One region of the Halomonas sp. DP8Y7-3 genome, then DNA from elsewhere that is predicted to be linked to it. Evidence: riboswitches for the same ligand, from Rfam matches in the RefSeq annotation. Region 1 holds a riboswitch; the other holds the start of a gene.

Region 1 (6,922 bases):
CGCCGGCAGCGGATGCGTACTTTACGGATCTCGAGGCAGCTTGGCAATAGCCTGAATCAAAAAAACTCATCAGAGCATGACGGCTCTGTTATGCCCTCGCCATAACGTCCGCGGGGACCCACCTTTAGTCGCCGTCATTGCCACATCCATACACCGTCGCAAGGCATCAGCACGCAAAAGGCCCTGGCATCGCCAAGGCCTTCACGCCACTACACCTGGCAAGAGACCTCGCAAGACGCCTCGCAAGACACCTTGCAGGGAACGAGCACTAGCGCGCCGAAAGCGAAGACCATCAAAGGACCAGCAAAAGACCAGCCTCTGTTTAGGCCATGTGACGCTTACCACATACCCGGTTGCGTCCGGCGTGTTTTGCAGCGTACAGCTCTTGATCCACGCGCTCAAATAGCGACGTAAACGTCTCCCCCTTGGTGTAAGCACCGACGCCCATGCTGATGGTGATGTTCAACTGCTGACCGTCTGCAAGTTCGATCTGGCTCTGGCTGATGGCCTGACATACACGCTGCGCCGCGCTCATGGCCTCCTCCAATGCGGCATGACGCATGACGATAACGAACTCCTCGCCTCCGGTACGGGCCACCAGGTCACCATCACGCAGACACTGCTCAACGGCCTGACCGAGCCACACCAAGACCTGGTCTCCTACCACATGCCCATAGTGGTCATTCACTTGCTTGAAGAAGTCGATGTCCAGCACAGCCAGGGCAAAGCCCGTCCCCCGTGAAGTGCTCTCCTCTATAAGTTCGTCGACATAGCGATCGAGCTGCGCCCGATTGGGCAATCCCGTGAGCGGGTCACGCAATGCCTGATCTTCCAGCTCGTCGCGCTCCCTCTTGATTCGCGCTACGTCCAGTTCGTTGGTAATCACTCGCTCTACTGCACCGGTCAGCAGACGCACCAGCTCAATATCAACCTCTGAAAAGGGCTGGCGACGAGGTCTAGCGCTGGAAAAATTAAGCGTTCCCCAGACGGAGCCCTCTATCCAAATGGGCGCACCAATATAGGTTTCCAACTGAAACGCCTGGTAACAGGGGTGCCCGCTAACACGCTCATCACACCTGGCATGATGGGTAGCAAAGACGTCACACGCATCAAGGGTAAGACGGCAATACGTATCCCCCAGAGGAAAGGTATCCCCAGGACCTACCGGCGCCCCATCACTGGCCGCCCAGCGCACGCTGTACTGCTCACCCACCACCTCGCTGACCAGCGCGATGTCCAGGCCCAGGTAAACAAGGGCATCTCGCAGCAGCATATCGACAATCTCGGACGTCTCGATATCCGTGCGGTTAACGCCGGTGTGCACATCCCGTAGCAGCTGGATCATCGACCGGTATTCAGAGACGTCCTGAATGATGGCGTAGAAGCCCGCGACACCGTCATCCACGATATCCGGCAAGTAGTTCACCTTGAAAAATGCTCTCCTGCCATCCTGCAATACCAGCGCATCTTCGTAGCTGACCTCTACCCCCGCCAGGGCACGCGCGAAGCGCGGCTGAATCTTCGCATAGGAGGAGGCGTCGAGCACCGATGCCACCGGCTGACCTGCCAATTCAGACGACGTAAGGCCAATGAAGTCCTGATATGCCTGATTGTTGAAGCGAAAGCACAGGTCTCGATCCACGTAGGCCACCATGACTGGAAGATGATCCGCTAGCCGAGCCACCACACCATGGTCAGGTCGTTGCTGCATCGGCAGACGCAGCACCATGCTGCCATCAGGCAGCATCACGTAAGCCGAGCTACGGCTTTGCCCCCTTCCCTGCTCATCCCACTGCCTGCCCGCACCCGCCATGGCTTCTGCAAGCCTGGCGGAGTGCCCCTGCAGCTCCGACAACGAACGTCCGACAACCTCATCGCGAGATCCTCCCAACACCGACGCACAATCGCCGGCCACGTCTAGCACCACCGCCGCTGGCGACACCCTGACGAGTACCGTCCCGGCAAGCGTCAATGCTTCTCGCACCCAGGCATACTGGTCCATGCTGGCTCTCCTGGTCGTTCCCCTGACGTGATAGGACGCACAAGCATCCTTCTGGCCTGCTCATGAATTTGGCTGTTTGTATGGTTGAATGCATCAGAATTTTCCACGCTGCGTGGACAGCACGTTCGCTCACGGTGCTCAAGAGGCGAATGCCATGTATTACCAGAACTTGATGGCGATCGAGAGAGCTCTCTCGCTCACGTACCAAGGACATGCCGCCTGGCTGGTGACTCAACTGGGCAGCGCTTACGGTCTTGTGGATTACCGTATGCAGACCACTCAAGCGGAGCCGGTTGACGACGACGGCAACGCCTACCGACTACCGCATCCGTTTAAGGACCAGCGCCAGCACGCCGACGTCCATCACTCCCCCCTGACGACAGTCCATGTCAGCCAGGGTCGCGACCACGTCGCGGAACTACTGCTGCCGGACAGCCCGACACAGACCCATCTGGAAGTCCTGCACGCGACGCTGCTCGGACAACCTTCGCTGGTTCGCCTTATCAACTTAAATGGCTCCCCCGCCCGACTGAGGCGTGCCGAGCAACATGAGCCACTGGTACAGCAATGCGATCAGCTGCTTGCGCTGCTGGTCCAACCTGCGCTGCGCCTGGTAATGGCTGGGCAGATCAGGGACGTACATCGTATTGGCCTGCATGCCCATCAGAGGGGATTCGAAGTCATCTGGTGCAGAGGCCAGCCAGGCACTGCGCTTGCCGAGGACACTGTCTCACCAGACACTCCCACGTCAGGCCTGTCCTTTCCCATGTCAGACCTGTCCTTTCCCATGGAAGTCCAGCACGCTGAAGCTGCCCACTTTCTTGCCGGCGGCGGAGGGCATCGGCGCACCCTCGTGCTGAACGCTACCTCTGATACGTCGCTGGCAGAGGTGGCGAAGAGCTCGGGTTGCTTCGACTGCAACAACAACCCCCATCCCAGGCTCTCGGAGACGACCCACTGGCTGGATCGGGCCTGCCAAACACTGTCACTCGAGGGGCGTTAGCGGCGCGATGCTTCCGCAACGAGCGCCCTACCTTTCTGCAATTGACAGCCCCGCGAGCCGGCCCTAGTCTGGACCTCTTCCTAGGGGAGCCCTATTGGCCATACAGGTCGTGACAGCGCCGCGACAGTGCTGTATCGCACCAAGGCCATAGCACGGGGCTGAGATTCCGCATTGCGCGGTAACCCTTTGAACCTGATCCGGGTCATGCCGGCGAAGGGAAGGATGGTTGCCGCACTCCCTCTTTCTTCCTGCCCGCCGTCCGTCCCGATGTCCACTGGTCCCTGCGGACAACGATAAGAAAGAGGTTTCTCTCGATGATGCTCGACCCTCTCTGGACGGCGCTGTGGCTGCTGCTGTGCGCTGCCATCTTTGCCATTCCAGGCCTGCTCTACGCCCGACGCCGTCGGGGCGGCCTTGATGACTACATCTCCGCACGTAACAGTCAGAACACTCGTGCCACGGTGCTGACGTTGATTGCCACCACACTGGGCACCTGGATCCTGTTTGGACCGGCCCAGGCTGCCACCTGGGGCGGTATCGCGGCGGTCATTGGCTACGCGCTCGGCTCCATGGTGCCTCGCCTGGTGATGATTCCTCTTGGTCGACGCATGCGGGAGCTGATTCCCGAAGGCCACGGCCTGACCGAGTTCGTGATCCACCGCTACGGCCGCACGATGTATGCGTTCACCCTGGCGATTATGCTGTTCTACCTGTTTATCTCTCTGGCTGCAGGGCTGACCGCCATCGCCCATATGGTGACCCTGCTGGCCCCCATCCCCCTCTGGCTGACCGCCAGCGTGGTGATGGTCGCTACCCTGCTCTACACCTTTTACGGCGGCCTGCGCACCACCATCTTCACTGACAAGGTGCAGATGCTGGTGATCCTGCCACTGCTGGCTCTCTTGCTCATGTTTGGCTGGCAGGCGGCGGGTGGCGTTGCGCCGACGCTCGAGGGGCTGCGCGAGCGTGCTCCGCAACTGCTGGATATCACCGATGCTGGCGGCCTGCGCGCTGGCCTGACCTTCTTTCTCGCGGTGATGCTGACGGGTCTGTTCTACCAAGGAACCTGGCAGAGGATCTATGCGGCCCGGGATACTCGCGTGCTCAGGCGTGGCTTCTGGATCGCGGGACTCTTCAACTTCCCGGTCATCGTGCTCATGGGTCTGTTCGGTCTGGCGTTCATCGGCCTGGGACTTGAGGGAGACGGCTCCGTCGCTCTGTTCAGCGTATTGTTGTCCGACGTGCCTCTGTGGTTTGCCTTGGCCCTGATTCCTCTTGGCCTTGCGCTGGTAATGAGTAGCGCCGACACAACGATCAATGCCACCTCCAGCATTATCGCCGTCGACATGCACAGGCTGCTGCCCCAGGCCAGTGAGGCGGCCTTGATGAGAATGGCGCGCTGGCTCATCGTCGTCGCTGCAGTACCAGTGACGTGGGTCGCTGCGCAGGGCTACAGCGTCCTCTACCTGTTCCTGCTGGCAGACCTGCTGTGCTCTGCCGCAGCCTTTCCGGTGTTTTTCGGCCTGTTCAACCGCCGCTATCACGGTCGCAATGCAGTGATCAGTACCGCAGCAGGTCTGCTGGCCGGACTGTGGATGTTCCCCTCGCCTAACGGTGGCACCGCGACGCTACTGGAATCCTTCCTGCTGGCTGCCTTTGTTCCGGTGCTGGTATCTCTCGTCCTGATGAAGCTGATGCCATCTCGGGAGAGCTACGACTTCGACCGAATGAGCGGCCTGGTGAGACGCTTCCAGAACTAAGGAAACGCTGAATAAATGTTTCGAGCGATGACAGGTCGGTAGCTGCCGGAGCGGAAAGACCGGAGTTTACATGCGGTTAAATGAGGATCTTGAGCACCGCCAGCAGCCGAGATATCGAGCGCAGTAATTTATGCAGTGTTTCCCTAAGGCAATCAAACCGACGCCACTGAACCGACACCATAACGGCGGGGCGAGCTCCCCCGCTGTTATGGCGGATGTCTGTAGAGGCTGTCGTGCCTAGCAGCAGTGTGAACAAGACGCCAGCTCAGCAGCTGGGGCGTGACAATCCAAGATGGTCGCGCAGCGTCTTGCCCTCATATTCCCGGCGGAAGACCCCACGTCGCTGCAATTCCGGCACGACCTGCTCGACGAAGTCCTCGATGCCGTGAGGCAGTGAGGGTGGCATCAGGTTAAAGCCATCAGCCCCACCCTGTTCGACCCAGCGCTGCATCTCATCGGCAATTCCCTCCGGCGTGCCGACCATCGTGCAGTGCCCACCTCCGGCGGCGAGCCGCCCCATTAGCTGTCTCAGGGTTGGCCGTTCACTCTCGATAATGCGCAGGATGGTGGCATAGCGTCCTTTCGGACCCGTAAAAGCCTCCTGCGGCGGCAGCGCGGGCACGGGCGCATCCAGCTCCCAGTGACTGACGTCCTGGCCGATAAACTGGCTCAACTGTCGCCGCGAGGCCTCTACCGGCAGCAACTCGTCGAGTTCACGCTGCTTGCGTCGGGCCTCTTCCTCGGTAGACCCGACGTAGGTCACAAGCCCCGGCATGATCGCCACCCTTGGACGGCCTGCGGCTTTCACCCTCGCCTTGAGGTCAGCGCAGTAAGCCTGGGCCGATGGCAGGTCGTAGGCCACCGCGTAAATGGCTTCGGCATAGCGTGCCGCCAGGTCACGCCCCTGTGCTGATGCCCCGGCCTGAAATAGCACGGGATGGCCCTGTGGCGAGCGCGGCACCGTCAAGGGGCCATCGACCAGAAAATGCTCGCCGCGGTGATGAATCGGTTGCACTAGACCAGCATCCGCATAATCGCCGTGGCGATCTCGCAGCAGCGCGCCATCGCTCCAGGAGTCCCACAGCGCCAGCACGGTATTGGCAAACTCTTCCGCTCTAGCGTAGCGCTGCGCGTGGCCCGGCATGCCTTCCAGGCCATGATTGCGCGCCTCGCTGTCGAACATTGACGTCACCAGATTCCACCCAAGCCGTCCGCCCGAGATATGGTCCAGCGATGCCAGCATGCGAGCCGCATGAAAGGGCGTATAGAAGGTGCTGGAGACGGTCGAGATCAGGCCGATATGCTGTGTGGCACGCGCCATCGCGGCCAGCATTGTCAGCGGCTCCAGGGTCCACAGCGGACCGTCTGCGACATTGCCCGCGGCATGGCCATCGGCAAAGAAAACCGCGTCCAGGCGACCGCGTTCGGCAAGCTTGGCCAGCTCTTCGTAGTAGGCGATATCCGCCAATCGCTCGACGCTGGAATCAGGGTGTCGCCAGGCCGCCTTGTGATGACCGCAGCCCAGGATGAAGAGATTCAAGTGCATGGAGGTCATCAGCCTTTCACCAGTCCGCCATCGACAATCAGATTCTGCCCGGTGATGGCCCTGGCCCACGGAGAAGCCAACAGCAGTACCGCGTCTGCAAACTCTTGCGGGGTGGTCACCCGTCGCAGCGGTGTGTTGGCGGCGATGAGGTCAAACACCGCGTCTGGTGTGGCCTTGGAAGCGTCCGTCGTGCGCAGCAAGCCTCCGGACACCATATTGACGCTGATATTGTCTGGGCCGAGATCCTGCGCCAGCGTACGCGTCAGCGACAGCAGCGCCGCCTTGGCCGCGGTGTAGTCGTGATACGGCACCACCGGGTTCTGGAACAGGTTGGTACCGATATTGATGACACGCCCGACACCCGCCTCGCGCATGCCGGGAAGCGCTGCCTGCACCGTGTTGAGCGCACCACGCACCACACCCTGAAGTTGATGGTCCAGATGCTCCCAGCTCAGCGAGTCAGGCCCAGGCCGTGCGTCCCCATTGAATGCAAAGTCCGGCAGCGCATTGTTGACCACGGTAGTCACAGGCCCACCGAAGCGCTCACTGGCCCTCGCCAACATGGCCTCCACGCCATCCCGATCGCACACATCCGCAGCGACGGCCAAGGC
Region 2 (8,144 bases), 120 kb from region 1:
TCATGGCATTGCGGCACAGGCTGGGTATCATAGCGAAGCCGTTTTACATGCACAGAAAGGAACACGGATGAGCCAGCGCGACCTCGAGCCCCAGCCTCCCCACGTCACGCCCCCCGAGCCGGAGGGCTCCGGAGCCGACACCACCATCGCCATGGTCGGCTACGCCTTGCTGCTGGCCAATCTGGTCACCGGCTTTACCGCCGTGATCGGCGTGGTCATCGCCTATGTCTACAAGGGCAAGGGTCCCGCCTGGCTGGACCAGCATTATCGCTACCAGATCCGCACCTTCTGGATCGGACTGGTCTATGCGGTCGTCGCCTCCCTGCTGACCTTCGTCCTGATCGGGCTACCGCTGCTGCTGGCGCTGGCCGTATGGTTGATCGTCCGCTGTGTGAAGGGTTTCAAGGCCCTGCAGGAAAAGCGTGCCCCGGACAACCTGGAAAGCTGGCTGATCTGATCATGCAACTCCCCTGGCAACAACGTCTGCAGGCCTTTGCCGTCGCTCGCCTGTGGACCCTCCTGTCGCACTGCTCGCCCGCCTCACTGTGGCGGCTGAGCCGCGTTCTCGTCAGCCTGGCGTACCCCTTGCTCAAGCGCGAACGCGCGGTCACTCGGCTGAATCTGGAGGTCGTCTACCCCGACGCCAGCCCGCAGCAGCGGGAATCGCTGGCTCGCGACAGCCTCACGCACTCGACCGCCACCATGCTCGAGCTCGGTTTCTCCTGGCAAGGCGACCCGCAGCGCGTGGCTGACAGCATCGTCGAGGTGCATGGCCGGGCCTTGCTGGATGACGCCCGCGCCGAAGGCAAGGGGGTCATCATCCTGGCGCCTCACTTTGGCAACTGGGAAGTGCTCAACTTCTGGCTGTCCAGCCACTTTCCCTTCACTGCCATGTACGAGCCGCCCAAGCTGGCACCCTTGGATCCCATCATCCGTGCGGGACGTGAGCGCTGCGGCGCCAGCCTTGTGCCGACCAATCCAAGAGGGGTCGCCGCCCTGCTCAAGGCGCTGAAGCGCTGCGAGGCCGTCGGTATCCTGCCGGACCAGGAGCCCAGCTGGGGCAGCGGTGTCTTTGCTCCCTTCTTCGGACGCCCGGCCTATACCGCCACCCTGCTGCCCAAGCTGGTGGGACGCACCGAAGCACGGGTGGTGACAGGCGTCGCCCTGCGCCTACCCGGGCGAGGATTTGCCCTGCACTTCCTGGCCGCCGACGAGCGAGTTTACGATGCCGACGAGACAACCTCCTGTACCGGTGTCAATGCCAGCATCGAAGAGGTCATCGCGCTCGAACCCGCCCAGTACCAATGGGAGTACAAGCGCTTCACCAAGACCCTGGAAGAGCAGCGCGGCGATCCCGACTTCCGCCGCCACCGGCTGTACAGTTCGAGGAATATGAAGTGACCCGTCCTCAGGACTCGATCTCCCGCGACACCCATGTAGGGCACGCCTTGTACGTGATGTACCTGGCGGGCCTGGTCACCGGGTTACTAACCCTGCTGATCGCGCTGATCGTGGCCTACGTGTATCGCAAGGATGCCCCGCCGTGGCTTCGGGCCCACTATCACTACCTGATTCGAACCTTCTGGATCGGCCTAGTGTATGGGGCCGCCGCGGCGGTGCTGACGGTTCTGGTCATCGGCCTGGCCTTGCCACCACTGCTGGTCAGTGCCTGGTTCGTGATTCGCTGCATCATCGGCTGGCGCGCGCTACACCGGCGGCTGCCGCCGCCTCGGGTGGACAGCTGGCTGTGGTAGCCATCTGACGCAGCCGAGCCGACACCCGCCAACGCGGGCGCCCCTGCTGCCTCGCGCCTTACCCGCCAGATCAGCCCCTTCTCCTGCCTATTCTCTTGTCCCTGTCTCTTCCCCTTCCCCTTCTCTCCTGCCCTTGCCCCTGCGACATGTATCCGCAGGGATACATTTCTTCGCAATTTTGTCGCCAGAAGACGACACGGAACCTCACTTTTCACCTCCTCTCAAAGGCAGGTAGAACCCATCTATTGCATCTTTACCATCAGACAATAGGCTAGAGTGTGAAGAGCATGGATAGCCGTTTCAGCACAAATATGGGCAAAGTGAGACACGCGACCTGCTGGCTGACCGCCTCTCGACCATCGCCGCAACGGCAGTCGCGGCGATGGTCACGTATCACGGCGATCCGCGGCAGACCGTGATGGCTCCGCGATAGCCGTGACAGGTCCCGACGCCCACTGCCCAACGTCCCACTGGTTCCGCCTGACAGAGCACTGGCAGTTCGGTGCCATCAGGCCGCAAGGAGAGCGAACGTGAACACCCGAGTCATCTGCGGACGGTCGACACCGCCCACTGCCTACCCAGCCGAGTCAGCCCGCGTCAGTGGACGCGGCCGCCCCCACTGGAAGGCCGCTGCATCATGGGCACTGGCCGGCATGTTGGTCAGCGCACCCGCGCTGGCGGTGGATGCCGACAGCCTTTTCGAACAGGTGACCGATCAGGCGAGAACCCTGGCCGAAGCGCCCTACGAAGCGCCAGAGAGTACACTGCCTGACGCCGTGGCCGAGATGGGCTACGACCGCTACCGGCAGATTCGCTACCGCGATGAACAGGCGCTTTGGCGCGATCACGGCAACTTTCAGGTGGAGCTGTTCCATCCCGGCTTTCTCTACGACCAGCCGGTCGATATCCATCTCCTCGAAGATGGTGAGGTGCGCACCCTGCCCTTCGAGCAGCAGCGCTTTCGCTACGACGACGATGCCGCTGAGCTGGCCGAACTGGATCTCAGCGACCAGGGCTATGCCGGATTCCGTCTGCATTACCCCCTCAACCGAGCGAATGTCGACGACGAGTTTGCCGTCTTCCTCGGCGCTTCCTACTTCCGCCTGGTGGGCAGAAACCAGGGCTACGGGCTCTCCGCAAGAGGCTTGGCGATCGATACGGCCATGCCCCAGGGCGAAGAGTTCCCCTCCTTCCGCGAGTTCTGGCTGGTCCAGCCTGAGGCTGACGCCAACCGTATGACGGTTCTGGCGCTGCTGGACAGCCCGTCGCTGGCCGGGGCCTACCGCTTCGAGATTGCGCCTGGCAAGAACACTGTCGTCGACACCGAAGCGCGACTGTTCGCCCGCAGCGATGTCGAAAAGCTCGGAGTCGCGCCGCTGACCAGCATGTTCCTGCATGGCGAAATGGATCGGCAGGAAGAAGATGACTATCGCATCCGCGTGCATGACTCCAGCGGGCTACTGATGGCCACCAGTTCTGGCGAGTGGACCTGGCGCGTGCTCGATAATCCCGCAGACCTGCAGATCTCTGGCTTGCAGGATACCTCTCCCAGGGGCTTCGGCCTGGTCCAGCGTCCGCGCCACTTCGATGCCTATCTGGACATGGAAGCCCGCTACGAGCGCCGCCCAAGTCAGTGGGTACAGCCCGCTGGCGACTGGGGAGAAGGCCACGTGGAATTGATCGAAATTCCGACCGACAGCGAGGCCCACGACAATATCACGGCCTACTGGGTCCCCTCCTCGCCCCTCAAGGCGGGAGAGTCACGCACCTATCGGTATCAGACCTGGACCTTCGCTGACACCCCCATGGAGGAACCCCTGGCGCGGGTCGTCAGGTCACGCCAGGGCTGGGGTGGCATTCCCGGTCAGAGCAATCCCCCCGACGAACAGCTCAGGCAGTTCATCATCGACTTCCGCGGCGGCGAGCTCGAGGGTCTCGATGCGAGCCAGCCGGTCAGCGTGCACCTGACCACGTCCAGTGGCGAGACGACGGAAACCAAGGTGACAGCGCTGCCCGATGGAGACACCTGGCGGGCCAGCTTCAAGCTGCTGCCTGACGGCGAAACGCCGGCAGACCTGCGCCTGACCTTGATGCTGCGCGACCAGCGCCTGAGCGAAACCTGGAACAGCATCTGGAGTCCCCGATGAACGAGCATACCCCGGAAGTCCCCTGGCCCCGGTGGCGCAGAACGCTGGTAGGCATGGCCATTGCCGCCACCACCGCGCTGGGTGTCTGGACCATGTTCAAGATCCTGTACGTCGAGGGCATCACTCCCCTGGAAATGGCCATCCTGGGGCTGTTTGCGATTACCTTCGGTTGGATCACCATGGCCTTCTGGAGCGCCGTAATCGGGTTTGTGCTTCACCTCACTGGGCGTGACCCCTTGAGCCTCAAGCGGCGTGGCCCCGGACCGATGAGGCCCGCCGGCTCTCGCTCTCGCACCGCCCTGGTCATGCCGATCCACAACGAGGACGTGGCCCGGGTCGCGGCTGGGCTCGAGACGACCTGCATGGACCTTGGCGAGCTGCCGGAGGGCATCGACGTCGAGGCCTTCGTGCTCAGCGATAGCACCGACGACGCCGTCGTGGCGGAAGAAAAGGCCGCCATGGCAGCGCTGCAGCAGCGACTCGAGGGCCACTGCCGGCTGCACTATCGCCACCGGGACAGCAACGCAGGACGCAAGGCAGGCAACTTGGGCGACTTCTGCACCCGCTGGGGCAGCCACTACGACTATATGCTGGTGGTCGACGCCGACAGTCTGATGAGCGGTACCACGGTGGTCGAGCTCATCGACGAGATGATGGCCAATCCTCGACTGGGGCTCCTTCAGACGGTGCCCATTCCCGTGCGCCAGCAAAGTCTGTTCGGGCGCTGCAATCAATTCGCTGCCGCGCTCTACTCGCCCATGCTGGCGGCAGGGCTGAGCTTCTGGCACGCCACCGCAGCCAACTATTTTGGCCACAATGCCATCATTCGGGTGGAGGCGTTCACCGACGCCTGCGGCCTTCCCGAGCTCCCCGGCAAGCCGCCTCTGGGTGGCGATATCCTCAGTCATGACTTTGTCGAGGCAGCGCTGTTGCGCCGGGCCGGCTGGCAGGTGCGTATGCGCACCGACCTGGGCGGCAGCTATGAGGAAATGCCCAGCCACATTCTCGACTATGCCAAGCGCGATCGCCGCTGGGTACAGGGCAACCTGCAGCATCTGCGCCTGCTGAATGGCCATGGCCTGCATGTGCTGAGCCGTCTGCACTTCTTCTTCGGCGCGCTGGCCTACCTTTCGTCGCTGGTGTGGCTGGCGATCCTGGTCATCAGTACCATCGATGCGCTGATCAGGGCGCTCGTTCCCACCAACTTCTTCACCGCCAGCTCGCAGTTGTTCCCTGACTGGCCCATCGCTCCGCCCAACCTGATCATTCCCTTGTTGATCGGCACCTTGGGCATGCTGCTGATGCCCAAGGTGCTGGGACTGATACTTGGTCTCATGCGGGATCCAGAGGGCTACGGGGGACGCCCAAAACTGGTCTTGAGCATGCTGGTGGAGACCCTGTTCGCCATGCTGATCGCACCGCTGATGATGGTCTTCCACAGCCGTTTCGTGATCCAGGTGCTGACCGGTCGTACCGTTGCCTGGGACCCGCAATCCCGAGAGGGGCGGGCACTGCCCTGGCGGGAAGCCTTCCGCCATACCTGGCTGTGGTCGCTGATTGGTGCGGTGTGGGCTCTTGTCACCTGGGCCTACACTCCGAGCTTCTTTCTCTGGCTGACGCCCGTCTGGCTCGGCCTGGTGCTGGCGGCTCCGCTGGTGCGCTGGAGCTCCAGCCTGACCATCGGCCGCCGCCTGGCCCGCGCCGGGCTTCTGCTGGTACCCAGTGAGACACGCCCCCCCAGGGTCGTCGCCGATCTACACATCGAGAGTCAGCTACCCTCATCGGGCGCGCCGGCCGCTCCCCCCAGCGAGCGTCCCCGAGACATGCCTGTGCAGTCCTTCCGACGCCCCCATCAATCGGCTGAGGTGCACAGCGACCCTGGCCACCCGATCGACACCCCCACGCCAGATCGTCGCTGATCCATCATAAGCCATCATCAGCGTCGGTGCAGGACGCCGCGGCCGTGACCCTCATGGCCGCGGCGTCATCATTAGGTAGTCTCTCTCGACAACCTCCCTTGACGCCCCCTTCCGATGCTATCCGAAAGTGGTGTCTGGCAAAGCCGCAGGGGCGTGCTAGACTGCGGTCGACTCGCTTGACGGGGTGCCGGTCAATCCGGCTGAGATGGTGCAGGGCCAGCGTGGTGAAGCGGCCCGACAGCACCGATCCCGTGGAACCTGATCCGGGTGCGGTGTGGACTCACACCTTGAACCGGCGTAGGGAATCAGGCGGTGGCACGCCTTCCCTGTGGGGGCCTGCCCTTCCTACCCTCCGTCCTTCTCTGCCCCGCCCACCGGATCCACCATGCCGGAGCTATCATGGGCTATTGCTTCAACGATCTGATCGCTGCCTGCCGCGACGACTGGCGGCGCTATACCGAGCACGACTTCGTTCGTGCACTTGGGCGCGGCGACCTGAATGACGCCAGCTTTCGCCACTATCTGAAGCAGGACTACCTGTTTCTCCTGCAGTTTTCACGCGCCTACGCCCTTGCTGCCTACAAGAGCCAGGACCTGGAGAGCTTGCAGGGGGCCTTCAAGGGGATGCAGACGATCCTCGAGGTCGAACTGGGCCTGCATCTTGCCTACTGCCGAGAATGGGGCATTGACGACAGCGAGCTCAGCCGTCTACCGGAGGCACGTGCCACCCTGGCCTATACCCGCTACGTCCTCGACACCGGCAGTCGTGGTGATCTGCTGGACCTGCACGTTGCCCTGGCGCCCTGCATGGTCGGCTACGCCGACATCGGCCGCTGGCTGGCGGATCATCCCGAGACGCTGCGTGGTGGCGACAATCCCTACGATGCCTGGATCACCATGTACTCAAGCCCTGACTTTCAGGCCTCGGCCGTGCGCGAAAGGCACTGGCTCGACGACCAGCTCAGCCAGGTATCGAGCGCTCGTTTCGACCGGCTGGCGCGCATCTTTAGCGACGCGACCCGTCTCGAGACCGACTTCTGGCAGATGGGACTGGACCTGAGCGACTGACCTTGACGACGCCTTTAGGCGATCGAACTGGGCGATCGACCTGGGTGATCGCGCTCGACAACACAGACAAGCTGACAACAGCAACGCTTGACGGGGTGCCGCAGCCAGCGGCTGAGATCATGCAGCGCATGAGACCCGTTGAACCTGATCTGGGGATACCCCCGATGTTACGGCATCGAGGCGAGGACCAGCGTAGGGATCAAGCGCTCACGGCCACGGCCTCGACGCCCCCTTCTCCCTCGCGACGTGCCATTACCACCATCAGGGCGACGCCACTTGCCCTGCACCGCCGTGAGAGGAAACCACCTATGTCACTCGACCATCCCTCGTCTCATCCAACATCCCGCCATGACGCCCACTTCCTGGCCGAGACGGCCAGGGTCGACCAGGCCGCCGTCACTCCCCTGCCAGGCTCTCGCAAGGTCTATGTAGAGGGCTCCCGCCCCGACCTGCGGGTGCCATTTCGCGAAATCACCCTGTCGCCGACGCGCACTTCAGGCGCCGACGAAGCCAATCCACCGCTACTGGTGTACGACACCTCAGGCCCCTATACCGACCCGGCGGTACAGGTCGATCTGCGCAAGGGACTGGCCGAGTTGCGCAGGCCCTGGATTGAGGAGCGCAACGACACCGAATGGCTCGACGGTCCCACCTCCGAGTACGGCCGCCGGCGTGCCAATGACCCACTGCTGGCACCGCTGCGCTTCGAGCTGACGCGCACACCACGCCGCGCCACCAGGACCGCCGATGGCCGCCCGGGCAACGTCACCCAACTGCATTACGCGCGGCGCGGCATCATCACACCGGAAATGGAGTTCATTGCACTTCGCGAGAATCAACGTCGACAGGCCCTTCAGGACCCTTATCGTGGCAGTGACGAGGTCGAAGCGATACTTGGCCACCAGCACCCCGGTCAGTCGTTCGGAGCCCGTTTGCCGGATGAGATCACCCCCGAGTTCGTGCGCCAGGAAGTGGCCGCCGGACGCGCCATCATCCCGGCCAACATCAATCATCCCGAAGCCGAGCCGATGATCATCGGGCGTAACTTTCTGGTGAAGATCAACGGCAATCTAGGCAACTCTGCGGTGACGTCCTCCATCGAAGAGGAAGTGGACAAGATGACCTGGGGGATTCGCTGGGGGGCGGATACGATCATGGACCTGTCCACTGGACAGAACATCCATGAAACCCGTGAGTGGATCATCCGCAACTCACCGGTGCCGATCGGTACCGTGCCACTCTATCAGGCGCTGGAA

Evidence for each region. A riboswitch is a leader RNA that binds a small molecule or an ion and turns the genes downstream of it on or off. The one in region 1 is predicted to bind thiamine pyrophosphate.
Region 2: another riboswitch for thiamine pyrophosphate. It lies ahead of tenA (thiaminase II); the one in region 1 lies ahead of KUV86_RS05195 (sodium:solute symporter family protein).

Annotation. Positions count from the first base shown of each region.
Region 1 covers NZ_JAHVIO010000003.1:659,336-666,257, reverse strand. The annotation lists gene KUV86_RS05205 (diguanylate cyclase) at 323-2,002, opposite strand; gene KUV86_RS05200 (hypothetical protein) at 2,271-3,005, shown strand; TPP riboswitch at 3,078-3,241, shown strand; gene KUV86_RS05195 (sodium:solute symporter family protein) at 3,320-4,765, shown strand; gene KUV86_RS05190 (LLM class flavin-dependent oxidoreductase) at 5,031-6,320, opposite strand; gene KUV86_RS05185 (3-oxoacyl-ACP reductase) at 6,320-6,922, opposite strand, start outside.
Region 2 covers NZ_JAHVIO010000003.1:535,625-543,768, reverse strand. The annotation lists gene KUV86_RS04650 (DUF4870 family protein) at 68-457, shown strand; gene KUV86_RS04645 (lysophospholipid acyltransferase family protein) at 460-1,401, shown strand; gene KUV86_RS04640 (hypothetical protein) at 1,398-1,754, shown strand; gene KUV86_RS04635 (glucan biosynthesis protein) at 2,285-3,901, shown strand; gene mdoH (glucans biosynthesis glucosyltransferase MdoH) at 3,898-5,820, shown strand; TPP riboswitch at 5,991-6,142, shown strand; gene tenA (thiaminase II) at 6,220-6,888, shown strand; TPP riboswitch at 6,970-7,104, shown strand; gene thiC (phosphomethylpyrimidine synthase ThiC) at 7,197-8,144, shown strand, end outside.